Linked DNA regions of Asticcacaulis excentricus CB 48. The protein of the gene in region 1 interacts with the protein of each later gene in a pairwise test. Links are inferred from orthologs where the notes say so. Each region holds a gene or a part of one and is shown on either strand. Other genes may lie near its edges. The genes, in order: ASTEX_RS09165 and mtgA.

Region 1 (4,821 bases):
TCAGCAGCACCGAGAGGGCGTTGAGCGCCTGATGCTTGCCCGTGTGGGCCAGCGTAAAGGCGATATCGCGCCCGTGCAGAGTGGCGCAGACCTGAGCGCGGCCATCGACCACCTCATGGCTGATAAGGCACGCATCTGCGCCCTCCGCCTCGCCAAAGCACTGCACTTTGGCGCCCATTTCGCTGGCCCGTTCGTTCAGTTCAGCAAACCAGTGGTTGTCCGCATTCAGAATCGCCAGCCCGCCGTATTTGAGGCCGTCGAAAATCTCGGCCTTGGCCTTCATCACCCCTTCTTCGCCATCGGGGAAGTTTTCGGTATGCACGGCACCCACTGTGGTGATGATCACTGCGTCGGGTTCGACCAGCTCGGACAGGGGCGTGATCTCATTGGCATGGTTCATGCCAATTTCGAACACGGCGCGTTCGGTATCCGCCGGCATGCGCGCCAGGGTCAGCGGCACGCCGATGTGGTTATTGAAGCTTTTGACCGCGGAATGGGCGCGTCCGGCGCGGCTCAGCGCCGCCATTACCATCTGCGTCACCGAGGTCTTACCGACGCTTCCGGTCACAGCACCTCTCATGGCCGGAGCGCGGTCGCGGGCGTAGGCCCCAAGCTTCTCCAGCGCCTTAAGCACGTCCGGCACCATCAGACAGGGCCCGCCGTCGACTGGCTTGCGCGTGAGGGCGCACACCGCACCCTGCGCAAAGGCCTGCCCCACGAAGTCGTGCCCATCGCGCACGCCGGACAAGGCCAGAAAGATATCGCCCGGCTGCACCTGACGGCTGTCAAAGGTAATGCCGGTGGCGTGAAGAGCGCTGGCATCGCCGCTCAGACCCGCGAAGGTGCCGCCTGTGGCCTTGAGCAGTTCGGTTCCGGTCCAGAGAGGTGTCATTTTTACTCCTCCCCCTCCCTTGAGGGAGAGGGGGTTTATGCGTTCAAGGCTTCGAGCACTACACCGGCGTCGTCGAAAGGCAAGACCTTTCCGGCAACGATTTGTCCCTGTTCGTGCCCCTTTCCTGCCACGACCAGCACATCGCCGGTTTTCAGGCTGGCCACGGCTTCGAAAATGGCCTGACGACGGTCCCCGATCTCAAGCACATTGGAGGACTGGGTTCCGGCCAGGCCAGCCATGATCTCGGCGCGGATGGACGCCGGTTCCTCGGAGCGCGGATTGTCGTCGGTGACGATGACGCGGTCGGCGAGACGCTCGGCAATCGCACCCATCTGGGGACGCTTGCCGCGATCGCGGTCTCCGCCGCAACCGAAGACGCAGACCAGACGGCCCTGTGTATGCGGGCGCAGAGCCTTCAGCACCGTCTCCAAACCGTCCGGAGTATGGGCGTAATCGACATAGATTTCCGCGCCATTACCGGTCGAACCGACACGCTCGAGGCGCCCGCGCGCCCCGGTCAGGTGCGTCAGGGCCTCCAGTACTGGCTCGGCCTTCTGACCAGCGGCAAGACACAGGCCAGCCGCCACTAGCGCGTTCGACGCCTGAAACAGGCCAGCCAGTTTCAGCTTAACCTCAAACTTGCGGCCCTGATGCTCAAGGTACAGGATCTGCCCGTCCACCGTCAGGTCACGGTGGGTCAATGTCAGGTGCTGCCCGCGCTCCCCTACACTGAGCAGTGAGGCTCCAGCAGTGATGGCCGAGGCGGCAAAGGCGTTATAGGCGTCGGAATCAGCATTGAGTACCGCCACGCGGCCGCGCGGTAGAAGTTGCTCGAAAAGGCGCAGCTTGGCTGCGCGGTAGGCCTCCATCGTGGCGTGATAATCAAGATGGTCCTGTGTCAGGTTGGTGAAGCCAGCCGCCGTCAGGGTGACACCATCAAGGCGACGCTGATCAATGCCGTGCGAGGAAGCTTCAAGCGCCAGATGCGTGACGCCGTCGCGCGCCAGTGACGCCAGATGCTCAGCAATATCGGCGGCGTCCGGCGTGGTCAGGCCCGGTGGCGTGATGGCGTGCTCTGCCGCGCCGTTCTGGGTAACGATGCCCAGCGTCCCAACGCTGGCCGAATGGTAGCCCATATGGGCAAACATCTGTCGGCAAAAGGTGGCGACCGAGGTCTTGCCATTTGTGCCGGTGATGGCAACGCAAGTCTTCGGCTGTGCGCCGTAAAAGGCCTTGGCTGCCAGGGCATAGGCGCGGCGCACATCGTAGGTGGTTAGGATGTTGGATGCGGTCGCGAGCGTATCTTCGGGGGCCAGTACGGCCGCTGCGCCCTGCGACAGCGCCTGTGGGATAAACTCACGGCCGTCCCGCGCCGTCCCCGGCAGCGCACAGAACAACGTCCCCGGTCCGACCTTGCGGCTGTCGGCTGTCACGCCAGTCACGACCGGATCCACGTCCAGATCGCGCCTCAATATGTCCGACAGGCGAAGCCCGCTCATGGTTCAGTTCCCTTGTTCATACGCTTACTTTTAATGTCCTGCCGCCGCCGGGGCGGCCGCTTCCGTCACTGACGCTCCGCCCGTCTGTTCTTCCGTCATCACCTGCGCCTTAACCCACTCCGAGTCGGCGAACTTGTCATCCTTGCGCGTCACATTCAGGAAGGGCGCGATGCGGTCGATAACGCGACCGGCCACCGGCGCGGCCACCCAGCCGCCAGTGCGCAGACCGAACGTATCCTTGTTGCCCGTCGGCTCATCGACCATAATCATGACCATGTAGCGGTCATCCTCGACATTACCGTCGGTGGGGAAGACGGCGACGAAGGACGACAACAGCTTGGTGCGGTCATAGCGTCCACCAATGACCTTTTCTGCTGAGCCGGTTTTGCCGCCGACGCGCAGGCCCGGCACGTTAGCCTTTCCCCCCGTGCCTTTAAGGACGTTGACGCGCATCAGGTCCAGCATCTGACGCGAGGTATTGGCCGAAAAGACGCGCTCGCCTTTCAGGGGCTGTGACGGATCGTATTTGCGCAGCGTCAGAGGCCGCAGATAGCCGCCATTCATGGTCGCCGCGGCGGCCTGAGCATAGGACAGTGGCGAAATCGACATTCCGTGCCCGAAGGAGGACGAGGCCAGCGAATCCTTCGACCACTTTTTGGGCAGCAGCGGCGACGCCGTTTCAGCCAGCTCGATATCGGCGGCGCGAAACAGGCCAAGCGCGTTATAGAATTTGGTCATAGTGTCGATGCCGACGCTTTCGGCCATCAGGGTGGTGCCGATGTTCGACGAGACAAGGAAGACGTCTTCCAGCGTCATAATGCGGTTTTCGGCGTGGTAGTCGGAAATCTTGCGCTTGCCCAGCTGATAGGGGGTACGCGCGTCATAGGTTGTGTTGAGCGAGGCCGTCCCCGATTCCAGTCCGATGGCCACCGACAGCACCTTGAACACCGAGCCCACCTCGAACACTGAATTGGTGACGCGGTTCAGCTTATTGTTGTCCGGAAAACGGCCGGCCTGATTGGGGTCGAATTCCGGCCAGCTCGACATGGCGATGACCTCCCCCGTACGTACATTGGTAACCAGGCCGATGGCCCCCTTGGCGCTTTGGGCGATAGCTACATTTCGCACCTCGTTTTCCAGCGCCCCCTGCACCCTCAGGTCCATAGCCAGCGGGAAAGGCGTGTTGGAACGGGCGATCTGATCCTGAAAGGCGCGTTCAGCCCCGGCGAGACCTTTACCGGCCTTTTCCGTCATGCCGATGTAGAATGCCCCGGCCGTGCCGAGGGGATAGCCGCGCAGGCGCCGCGGTTCAAACCCCACACCGGGAAGGCCATAGCTGAGGATGCGCGCCTTGTCCGCTGCGCTCAGCCATGGCATGACCATCAGACGCTTGTCCCCCGACAGGGCCGAATCAAGCTGATCACGCGGCACATCTGGCAGAAGCTGGATCAGGGCGCGCTTCACCAGCGGGCGGTCAGCCGCCATGACGTCGGCCGGATCGAGGAACAGGTCGTAGTTGAAGACATCGGTGGCCAGCAGCGCGCCATTGCGGTCAACAATGTCAGCGCGCGCATCGGCGGGCAGGCTGTAGTCCACGCCGTCATGGCCACCCGACAGGGCCGCCTTTACCGCAAACCCCGACAGCACCAAATAAATGACGCCCATCGCCACCAGAATGAAGAAGATACGCATGCGCGCACTGGCCAGCCGGTCCGAGGCGACCGCATTGGCGCGTTCAAACGCGTGCTCGACTTTCCACATTCTGTCGGCCACCCACTGAAAGCCGGAGGCGGTCGAGTCAATAAACGATAGGCGGTGTCCGTATCTCATCGCGTCGCCTCCCCGATCACGGGCGTGGCCGGCACCGGTGCAGCGATGGGCGCGCTTTCCTCTTCGGTCATGGCCGGGGGCTTGGCGGTGACGGCGGTCACCGGCGGGGCCGCATGGATTTCCGGACGCGCGACCGAGCGCGAGATTTCCACCAGATTGTCGAGACCCGCCTCACGCTTGGGCGACAAAGGCTCCATCCCCAAATACTGCCGCGCCAGCGCCTCAATACGAGCCGGCTGCTCCAGATTGGCCACCTTGACCTTAAGCGCCTTGATCGCCGCCTGTTCCTCAGCAATTTGGGCGTTGAGTGCGTTGAGGCGGGCCACCTCCTGCCCTTCCTTGACCTTGGACAGACAGACCCAAAAGATCATGATCAGGGCCAGCAGAAGCCCTATGGCTTCAATCAGGCGGACACCACGGATACGACGGTCGAACAGACTCATCAGGGCTTTCATCTGACGGCTCTCCGGGAGGGGGACGCGCTAGGGGCGACATCAAAAGGCGGGTGACCAGTACGGCGGGCGGCGCGCAGCTTGGCCGAACGGGCGCGCGGATTGCCGCTTAACTCGGCCTCGGACGGAGCAATTGCTCTGGTCGAAT
Region 2 (9,550 bases), 1.5 Mb from region 1 along the record:
ATGCCCCACCAGCTTCCCCCACAGGATCAGTGGCGTTGAATCCATCTCGATCAAGTCGGCCTGCGCATAGAAGCGGCGCATATCGGCACATTTCTGGAAGAGATAGAGGCTATGCAAATTGTGATTGGCGATGATGGTCTGCCGCCCGCGCGTGCCCGCGATAAAGTCCATGACCGTATCAGGTGTTACCACGTCCATCTGCGCGCCCATCAGGGCGACACGAGTGACAGGTAAAAGGCGGCACGAGGGTTTCATGCCGCCAGCTTATTTCAGAGCGGTTGCGATACCGCTACTAAAAAGCGTTAACGAATTCTATTCTTGCACCGGGCGTAACGTAATCTCCACACGGCGGTTCTTGGCGCGCCCCTCCGGCGTAGCGTTCGAGGCAATCGGCTGGCGCGAGCCCATGCCAGCGACGAACAGGCGCTGGTTGACGACGCCACGGCTGGTCAGGTAGGCCGCCGTTGAATTGGCGCGGTCTTCCGACAGTGGTTCATTGATAGCGTCCGAGCCGGTCGAGTCGGCGTGACCGACAATATCGACATACGTGGACGGGTACTTATTCAGGATCGACGCCACGTCGTTCAGCACCGGGTAGAAGCTGGCATCGATCGAGGCGCTGCCAGAGCCAAAGGTCACATCCGACGGCATATTGAGGATGATGTTGTCGCCGTTGCGCGTCACCGTGACATTCGTCCCGGCCAGCTCGCGGCGCAGCTCGGCCTGCTGCTTGTCCATATATTGCCCGACAGCCGCGCCAGCCAGAGCGCCGATACCGGCCCCGATGACGGCGTTCTTGCGGCCCTGCTCACCCTTGTTGGTGTTGGTGGCGTAACCCAGGCCTGCGCCGACGGCGGCCCCGATAATTGCGTTGGTCTTGGTGTTGTCGCGGACGACTTCACCGGTGACCGGGTCGGTGGTGGTGCAGGCGGCGGTCATCAATGCGACCCCAGCCAGGGCGATCAGAGCCTTATTCCGCATAGTTGTCTCTCCAGTATGCTGTGCGTTGCGGCGACGAACGCCGTTGTGTTCAATTAGCCGCTTTCGCATGAACCTAGGATGAAGCCCATAAACAGCCAATATTCGGGAAATAAGGATTGGCCACAAATCGGATTAATTTCCGGCGCGAGCTTATAAGAATTCCGTAAAGGTAGCCCGGATCAAGGCTTTGGTGCGGCTGGTTCGGGGACCTTGCGGCACTTCCACACGGTTTCGGTCTCGGGCGCGAAGGTGAGAAAGGATTGCGCCAGTTGCCGCACCTTGCGCATGTTGTCTTTCAGCGCCTCGGCTTGCCCCGTATCCTTATCCGAAGCGCAGCGCAGCGACCCCAGCGCCGCCCGTTGAGCGACATAGTCTCGGTGCTGTTCGGGCGTCAGGCGATAGTCGCTGCGTTTGAACGTTAAGCCGTCCCGTGACAACTCAAGCCTTGCTGCCGTGGGTTCAGAGTCAGACACGGTAAATCGTAGCAGAGTGCTATTGGACTGCACTTCGTAAGGTGTTCGGCCATTGACGCAGGCATGGGCCGCATCAAATTCAAAATCCGTGGGCCCCACGCCCGCCAGCGGCTTGGGCGAGGCCTTTAGGTCAACATCGCAGGTTAGGCGTACCGGACCGACCTTGGCGGCAGCGACTTCGGCCTTTTGCGACATCTTCTGTACGACCGGACTTTCGCGCAGGACGAAGGCGGCAGCGATAAGCACCACAAACACGGCCAACGCGATCCAGCCCCACGGGAAGGGATGCTTATGATGTACCTTTTCGGCTTTGGCCTTGTGCGGATGCGCCTCGGCGTGCGGTAACTCCGCCTCGGTATGCGGTGTTTTCGGCTTTGGCGGATGGCGGCGGCGGATGATCAGCGCGATCAGCACTACAACCAGCAACGACAGAAGAACCAAGACGCCCAGTTGTAGCTGGTCCATGAGGGCGTTCATCTGCTCGGCTTTGCGCTGCTCTTCCAGACGCTTGGCCTGCGCATCACGATAGGCGGCCAGCGCGCGCGACAGACCATCGTCCTTTATGATCTCGTCTTCCGACTTGGCGAAGCAGGGTTCAGAGGTGGTCTGCACTGCCACACCGGTCGATTGCAGGAAGGTGTAAAGCGCCGACACGTGAGTCGCCACATATTGCCCCGCCGGGACGTCCATGTCGCCGGTTTCCGACAGGGTGGACACTGCCGACCAGGTGTTAACACCGACCACCTGCCCGCATTCGTCCATTAAAGGCCCACCGGAATTGCCGGGATTGATGGGCGCCGTGTGGAACAAGGTGTCGACGCGCGAGCCGTCCGGATTGGTTGAGGCAAACAGGGCTATGGAGCCTTGCGTCACATAGGCGTCGGCGGGCTCCAGTAGCTCAGTGCCGCCCCGTTTCAGTAGGCGGTCGGTGATGCCCGGATAGCCCATGGTCACGATGCGCTGGTTTTTTTGCGGCACCAGGGACAGTTTGAGCGGTGGGATTTTCAGCCCTTCAGCGCGCAAAAGCGCCAGATCGCCTTCCAGCCACGGCTTAACCAGCGTCACCTGCTGATAGGCGGCCCCTGTGCCCTTATGGGGCACGATATAGATCTCGGCCGAGGTCGCTTCGGGCGGCGTTTCAATGACGTGGTAATTGGTGACGATATAGCCCGGTGCCACCACAAAGCCCGACCCCATGCCGACGGAATCGAGCGGCACGCCGCCATAGCCGCGATAGACGACAAGAACCCGCACCACCGACTGTTCCGAGGCACTCAGGGCCTTGGTCGAATTGACGGGTTGCAGGGCCGGATCGATTGCGGAGAGCGGCTCGGCATCGGCCGGAGGCGGCGGCACAATCTGAGCGGACAACGGCGCGCACCAAAGCATCGTCAGGGCTACTATCCCCGCCGCCAGCATACGACCTAGACTCTGAATGGACCTGCCCACCTTGCCGCCGGACCCGATTTAAACACCACGATTAAGCATAGAATCGCTTCACGGCATCAAAACGACACCTGAGCGACCGGCGCAATCGAAAAATCGCCTGAGAGTGTATATGAAGCGCCGACTGTGATAAAGTTATTCGCATAACGAGGGCACACCTTTGTTATGGCCGCCGCGTCCCTGCCCGTCGATGCGGCATCAGGCCGCTTGCGTCGGTGACACGCAAACGTCATAAGGGCTGATATTAAACGTTTCATCTGCAAAGACCAAAGGCCCCCCGCATGATGTCGTCGCCCACCGCGCTTTACGATTCCGCCCCTCTATCCACCGCCCCGTCCATCGAGCCCGTGCCGCTGTCGCTATACGACAGCGATGTGGACGCCTTTGCGCAGAAGCTGGGCGCGTCGTTTGAGCGCTACGGGTTTGCGGTGCTGTCGGGCCTGTTTGAGCCGAACGGCGCCGGTCTTGACAAGGGGCTGGTCGATAAGGCGTACGCCCTGACCAAAGACTTCTTTGATCTGCCGGTCGAATCCAAGTTGCAGTATGATGGCCGCAGCGGCGGCGGTCAGCGTGGCTATACCGCCTTTGGTATCGAAACAGCCAAGGGCTATAAGGCGCATGATCTGAAGGAATTCTGGCATGTCGGACGTGACCTGCCGGCCGATCACCCCTATCGCGACCATATGGCCGATAATGTGTGGCCCGTCGAAGTGGCGGACTTCAAGCCGACATTCCAGACGCTTTATGCCGAGATGGACGGGCTCGGCAAAAAGGTGCTGAAGGCCATCGCCATCCACCTCAAACTCGCGCCGGATTTCTTCGATGACAAGGTGAAGTACGGTAATTCCATCCTGCGTATGCTGCACTATCCGCCGGTGACCGAGGCGGGCGCATCGGTACGCGCAGGGGCGCACGGCGACATCAACGCCATCACGCTTCTAATGGGGGCCGAAGAACCCGGTCTGCAACTGCTGGATCGTGACGGCTCGTGGCTGCCCATTACGCCCCCACCGGGGGCCATTGTCATCAATATTGGCGATATGCTGTCGCGCCTGACCAACCACGTCCTGCCGTCGACCATCCATCGCGTGGTCAATCCGGCCGAAGCGCGCAAGGGCTTCTCACGCTATTCGATGCCGTTCTTCCTGCACTTTGAGAGTCCCTACCTGATCGAGACCCTGCCAGGCTGCATCTCCGAAGACCGCCCGGACCAGTATGCCGGTCAGTCGATCACGGCCCACGACTTCCTCCAGCAACGCCTGCGAGAGATCAAGCTGGCGTAGCCGGACGACTCCTCCCCATGCTTTCGGCACAGGGAGGAGGCTCGATCACCACCCGCAGTTTTGCCCGGCGTTTTGCTTGACCAACCACTCATTGAGCGGCTTGAAATAGGCCGCCACCGCTGAGGCATCGCCTTCGCGCTGGCCCGTAAAGGCCGCCATGGCTTCCGGCCACGGCTTCGACTGACCCATCTCCAGCATGGCGTTTAGCTTCTGGCCGACCTCCTTATGGCCATAGATCGAGCAGCGGTGGAGCGGACCTTTCCAACCGATCTGATCGCAGGCGGCCTGCTGGAACTGAAACTGATAGATATGGGCCAGGAAGTAGCGCGTATAGGGTACATTACCCGGCACGTGATACTTGGCCCCCGGATCAAAGGCGTCGGTCGGACGCACGCCCGGTGGCACAAGGCCCTGATACTGCTGCACCAACTCCCACCAGCGCGTATTGTACTGTGCCGGGGTGATCTTGCCGGAATAGACTTCCCAGCGCCAGCGATCGACCATCAGGCCAAACGGCAGGAAGGCAACCTTTTGCAGGGCCATTTTCAGCAGGTAGGGGATGTCCTCTTCCTCGCCTGGCACCTTGTCCAGAAGACCGATCTGGTTGAGATAGACCGGCGTCACCGACGACAGGCCGATAAAGTCACCGATGGCTTCGTGGAAGCCATCATTGGCGCCGTTCTTGAACAGGAAGGGCTGATCCTTATAGGCGCGCTGATAATAGTTATGCCCCAGTTCGTGGTGGACCGTATAAAAGTCCTCGCCATTGACCTGCGTACACATCTTAATACGGATATCGTCGCGGTTATCGAGGTCCCAGGCCGATGCGTGGCACAGAACCTCGCGATCGCGCGGGCGGGTAATCATCGAGCGCTCCCAGAAGGTCTGGGGCAGAGGCGGCAGACCAATGGAAGTGTAGAAGCCTTCGCCGGTCCTGACCATCTTTTCCGGCGTATACTTCTTTTGCACCAGCAGCTTGTCTAGCGAATAGGACGAGCCCTTCATGCCCTTAGGGGCCACGATGTCATAAATGTTGGCCCAGTCCTGCGCCCACATATTGCCCAGCAGGTCGGCGCGGATAGGACCGGACTTCGGCTGAACCGCGTCGCCATACTTCTCATTGAGACGGCTGCGCACATAGCAGTGCAAGTTCTTGTAGAAGGGCTCAACCTGCCCCCAGAGGCGGTCCGTATCGGCCGCAAACCCATCAGGCGGCATGTCGTAGCCGGAGCGCCACAGGGCCCCCGTATCGGCAAAGCCCAGACCCTTAGCGCCTTCATTGGCCAATTCGGCCAGCCGCGTGTAGTCACCTTTCATCGGCACCGAAATGGTTCGCCAGCCTTCGAACATGGCGCGAAGCAGGGCCGGGTCGCGGGATTCGGCCATCACATTTGAGGCGTCGTCCAGAGTATAGACCTTGCCCTTATAGCTGAACTTACCTGTGGCGTAGGTGGAATCTAGCGAAGTGGAGAGCTTGGCCATCTCATCGGCAGCCCCCGGACGGTCGGCGGCGGGCAAGACCAGAGACAGGCGCAGCAGGTTCAGCTTGCGCCGCGTTACCTCATCGACGGCCACGTCGTTGAACTTCGCGGCCCCCATGGCGTATTTGACGCCTTCTTCGGTCAGCTGCGCATTGGCCTTCGATTCCAGCCACATAGTGTCGTGGGTGATGTAGGTCGCGCGCACCCACTGCACGCGGGCAGCGTATTCGCCAAGGTCGCCGAGCTTCTTTTCCGCCTCTTCCACATAGGCCTTGGCGTCGGCAGCTGTCGGAGCGGCAGCGGGGGCCGGGGCGGGAGTCTCGGTCAGGGCCGGGGCCTGTGGCGCTTCGGTTGTGGGGACATCAGCAATGGGGGCCGCGGCAGGCACCGTCGCGCAGCCTGATAACAACACACCGGCCACAAGCGCCGGACCTGCTACGGAAACCAGAAGACGCCGCATCATCCATACCCTCCTGAAGGAAAACCGGACGGAGGGTGACGCCTGTTTTAACTATTCGTCAAGAGCCGTTGAGGATGAAACCGGTGGTGTTTGCGCCCAGCTCAGAGGCTCAGACGGCGCGCCTTTACCACCACCTGATCGAGGGTTTGCAGAAACTGCGAACGATTGGCAGCGGAGAAGGGCGGCGGGCCACCGGTGATTTCGCCGGTCGAGCGGATATGTTCCATCAGGGCCCGCTGCGACAGGGCCGCGCCGATGGAATCGGGCGTAAAGGCGCGACCGTTAGGGGCAATGGCATAGGCCCCCTTCGCCAGAACCCGCCCGGCTAGCGGAATATCGTTGGTGATCACAACGTCATGCGCAGTCGCCTGTTCGGCGATCCAGTCGTCCGCAATGTCCGGTCCCGCATCGACGATCATGCGCGCGATCAGGGGTGATTTGGGGATCTGGATATAGCTGTTTGACACCACGACGGTGCGAAGGCCATAGCGAGAGGCGACCTTATAGGTCTCCTCTTTTACCGGACAGGCATCGGCGTCGATATAGAGGGTGACGGGCACTCAGATAAACCCTAAAGCCATAGCCTTCATGACCGAGTCCTGCATCTGATTGCCACGAATGAACCGGTCATTAGCCAGAATATCGGTCTGACGCCTCGCTGTTTCCGCAGCGGCGCTTTCATCGCCTTTTTCGGTATCGTACTGGCGTGAAATCTCTGCCGAAAGTGCCCGAAGCGCTTCCATTACGGTTGCCCCTGAGGCCGTGAGGCCGGGAGCGTCATCAAAGCCAACGCGATAACCGCCTCCTGCCAGAACTTCCACGTAAGGCTTCACAGAGCGCCCCTCTTTCCTTTACTCCAGAACACACGTCCCGATGCCGTTTCGGCGAACCACACCTGCATTGGCGCGGATCTTCCCGGAGCGGCCCTTGACGTACTTCCCCGACTTGGCGGCCTTCCATTTCAGCGGGCTGGGCAGGATGGCCGCCAAACGCGAGGCCTCGGCCTGAGTGAGATCATCAGCCGATTTACCGAACCAGTATTGCGAGGCGGCTTCGGCACCATAGATTCCGGGCCCCCATTCAGCGCTATTGAGATAGACTTCCATGATGCGCGACTTCGGCCACATCGTCTCAATCAGCAGCGTATAATAGGCCTCAACCCCTTTGCGCACATAGGAGCGCTGCGGCCACAGGAAGGCGTTCTTGGCTGTCTGCTGAGAGATAGTGGAACCGCCGCGCACCTTGCGCCCGCGCGCATTGCTGCGTTGCGCCTTCTCAATAGCGTTCATGTCGAAGCCGTAGTGCGAGCAGAACTTAGCGTCTTCGGCGGCAATGACCGCGACCTTGAGATTGTCCGAAATACGCGAGGCGGGCACCCACTCGTGATGGTATCCCTTGCCCTCAAAGATCCGCTGCACCATCAGGAAGGTGATTGGCACGGGCAGAAAACGGTGCACGGCGACCGACGCCACGCTGAAGGCAAAACTGCCCACCATGACGAAGACGAGCAGTTGCCCGATGCCAAACTTTTTCGCTATCCCCGCCAAAAAACGCCCCTAAACTCCGTCTGAAGCCGCTCTATTCAGCTTCAAATACCCACAGGTTGCCGTCTTCGTCGCCAAAGATCAAGCGATTGCCTTCATTGGCAATGGCAAGCGCCGTGATGGGAGCGCCCTTTTCGCGACGAATCCAGTCGATCCCGGTTGAGGTCAGCTCCGCCAGCCACACGCGCCCGTCTTCAAGCCCGGCCGCCAGAAGCGTGTCTTCGGGCGCCCCGGCGATAACCGACACCATGGTCGATTCCTCAGCGTTGATTTCCGACGCCTCTTCACCCATCGGCCCGTTGGCCTTCAAAAACGGCCACACCACCGCGCCATTGGCCCCGGAGGTGGCCAAAAGCTTGCCCTTGGCGAAAAAACCCATCGACTTGATCTTCGCCGGATAGCCGCCCATGCGCATATCCTTGGCATCGCTGATGCGCCAGCCGTGCAAGGCATTTTCCTGCATGGCGGTCATGACAAACTTGTCGTCAGACGAAATCGCGACTTTGGTATGCGAACCGGCCCATTTGAGCAGGGTCGGCTTTTGCTGGGCAATGCGAGAAAACCACACGGCCACGCCATTATAGGTCGCCGCATAAAGCTTACGTCCCTTGGAATCAAAAGCGATGTCCGAAAGGCTGGAGGTGTGTTCGAAGATCACTGCCGTCTTCTTCTGCGCGTCATAGACGTGCACTTTTTTACCTGCGGCCGCGGCAATCAGCAGAGCGGCCTCGCTGACGGCCAGAGCATCGAACCAAGCCCCTTTGGCAGCAAACAGCTCGACCGGACCGGACTCCTTCGTCGTCCACACCACGCGGCCATCATCACCACCGGTGACGATACCGACACCCGACGGGTGGATGGCGGCGCTTAATATGCCGCCGTTAGGGTGGGCTTCGAAGATGGCATCGGCGTCCGGAAACACGACGCGCCCGTCACCGAGCGCGGCCACAGGGTCATCGGCGGAATCGAACAGGGCGGCAACGACATATTCGTCGAAATGTTTTTCAAAAGCGAAGGGCATGTTGGGTCCTCATACTCCTCCGGCGTGCCGGGGGAGGTGGGTGTTGCCTAAGGCAAAAGACGCTGGGGGGCTTACACGGAAGTCCGTGCAAAGGCCAGAGCGTAATACCCTTGCCGGGCCTACGCGGCGATACACGCCTCAAAACCGGCGCGCAGAGCGGCCTCATCGAGGTGGCGACCGATGAACACGGCGCGGCTCAGGCGGTGTTCGCCCTCTTTCCACGGTTGTTGCAATTCGCCTTCGAGGATCATGTGAACGGCTTGGAACACCAGACGCTTATCCTCGCCCTTGATACTGAGGATCCCCTTGGCGCGCAAAATGTCCTGCCCCTTTTCGGCCAGCAGCTTGTCGAGCCAGCGGGTGAACTTCACCCCATCAACCGGCGCTTCCGACGACAGAGAGACCGAGCGGATTTCATTGTCGTGAATGGGGTTCAGATGACCATGCGTAGGATTGTGATGATGATCGTGATGGTCGTGGCCGCAGTGTTCATCATGCACGTGACCGGGCTCGCCATGCGCGGGGTTATGGCCGTGGTGATTGTGCCCGTGATCATGGCCATGATGGTGGTGATCATGCCCGTGGTCATGGTCGCAATGGTCGCCGCAATCGGGACCGTGCTCATGATGGTTAGCGACCGATTCCATCTTATCGAGATCGAAGCGGTGCTGGTTCAGCAGGCCTTTGATCTCCACGCCTGAACGTTCGGCGCGCTCAATGGTGGCCAGCGGGTTGAGGCCACGGACGCGGGCTTCCACCTCATTGAGTTCTTCGGGCGTTGCCAGATCGGTCTTGTTGAGGATCACGTGGTCGGCAAAGGCAATCTGTTCCTTGACCACGCGGTCAGCCTCCAGCGCGGAG

Evidence for each region.
Region 2: the proteins of ASTEX_RS09165 (region 1) and mtgA interact in binary tests that used the Escherichia coli proteins (3 or more experiments, as listed by UniProt). The link is inferred for Asticcacaulis excentricus CB 48 from one-to-one orthologs.

Annotation. Positions count from the first base shown.
Region 1 is NC_014816.1:1,968,032-1,972,852, forward strand. The notes cover bases 1,822-4,821. They hold ASTEX_RS09165 (peptidoglycan D,D-transpeptidase FtsI family protein), read right to left. Parts: upstream 4,222-4,821; coding sequence 2,422-4,221; downstream 1,822-2,421. Other genes in these bases: ASTEX_RS09160 (UDP-N-acetylmuramoyl-L-alanyl-D-glutamate--2,6-diaminopimelate ligase), read right to left, coding at 1,822-2,391; ftsL (cell division protein FtsL), read right to left, coding at 4,218-4,676; rsmH (16S rRNA (cytosine(1402)-N(4))-methyltransferase RsmH), read right to left, coding at 4,673-4,821. In the rest of the region: ASTEX_RS09155 (UDP-N-acetylmuramoyl-tripeptide--D-alanyl-D-alanine ligase), read right to left, coding at 1-892; more of ASTEX_RS09160, read right to left, coding at 928-1,821. UniProt on the Escherichia coli protein: Essential cell division protein that catalyzes cross-linking of the peptidoglycan cell wall at the division septum. Required for localization of FtsN.
Region 2 is NC_014816.1:421,761-431,310, reverse strand. What follows is about bases 5,824-8,727. They hold mtgA (monofunctional biosynthetic peptidoglycan transglycosylase), read right to left. Parts: upstream 7,672-8,727; coding sequence 6,976-7,671; downstream 5,824-6,975. Other genes in these bases: ASTEX_RS01985 (WD40 repeat domain-containing protein), read right to left, coding at 7,703-8,689; ASTEX_RS01995 (hypothetical protein), read right to left, coding at 6,685-6,957; ASTEX_RS02000 (YaiI/YqxD family protein), read right to left, coding at 6,226-6,684; ASTEX_RS02005 (M2 family metallopeptidase), read right to left, coding at 5,824-6,124. Also shown: ASTEX_RS02025 (WecB/TagA/CpsF family glycosyltransferase), read right to left, coding at 1-255; ASTEX_RS02020 (YiaD family glycine zipper/OmpA-like lipoprotein), read right to left, coding at 313-981; ASTEX_RS02015 (S1C family serine protease), read right to left, coding at 1,161-2,825; ASTEX_RS02010 (isopenicillin N synthase family dioxygenase), read left to right, coding at 3,182-4,183; more of ASTEX_RS02005, read right to left, coding at 4,229-5,823; ASTEX_RS01980 (CobW family GTP-binding protein), read right to left, coding at 8,809-9,550. UniProt on the Escherichia coli protein: Peptidoglycan polymerase that catalyzes glycan chain elongation from lipid-linked precursors. May play a role in peptidoglycan assembly during cell division in collaboration with other cell division proteins.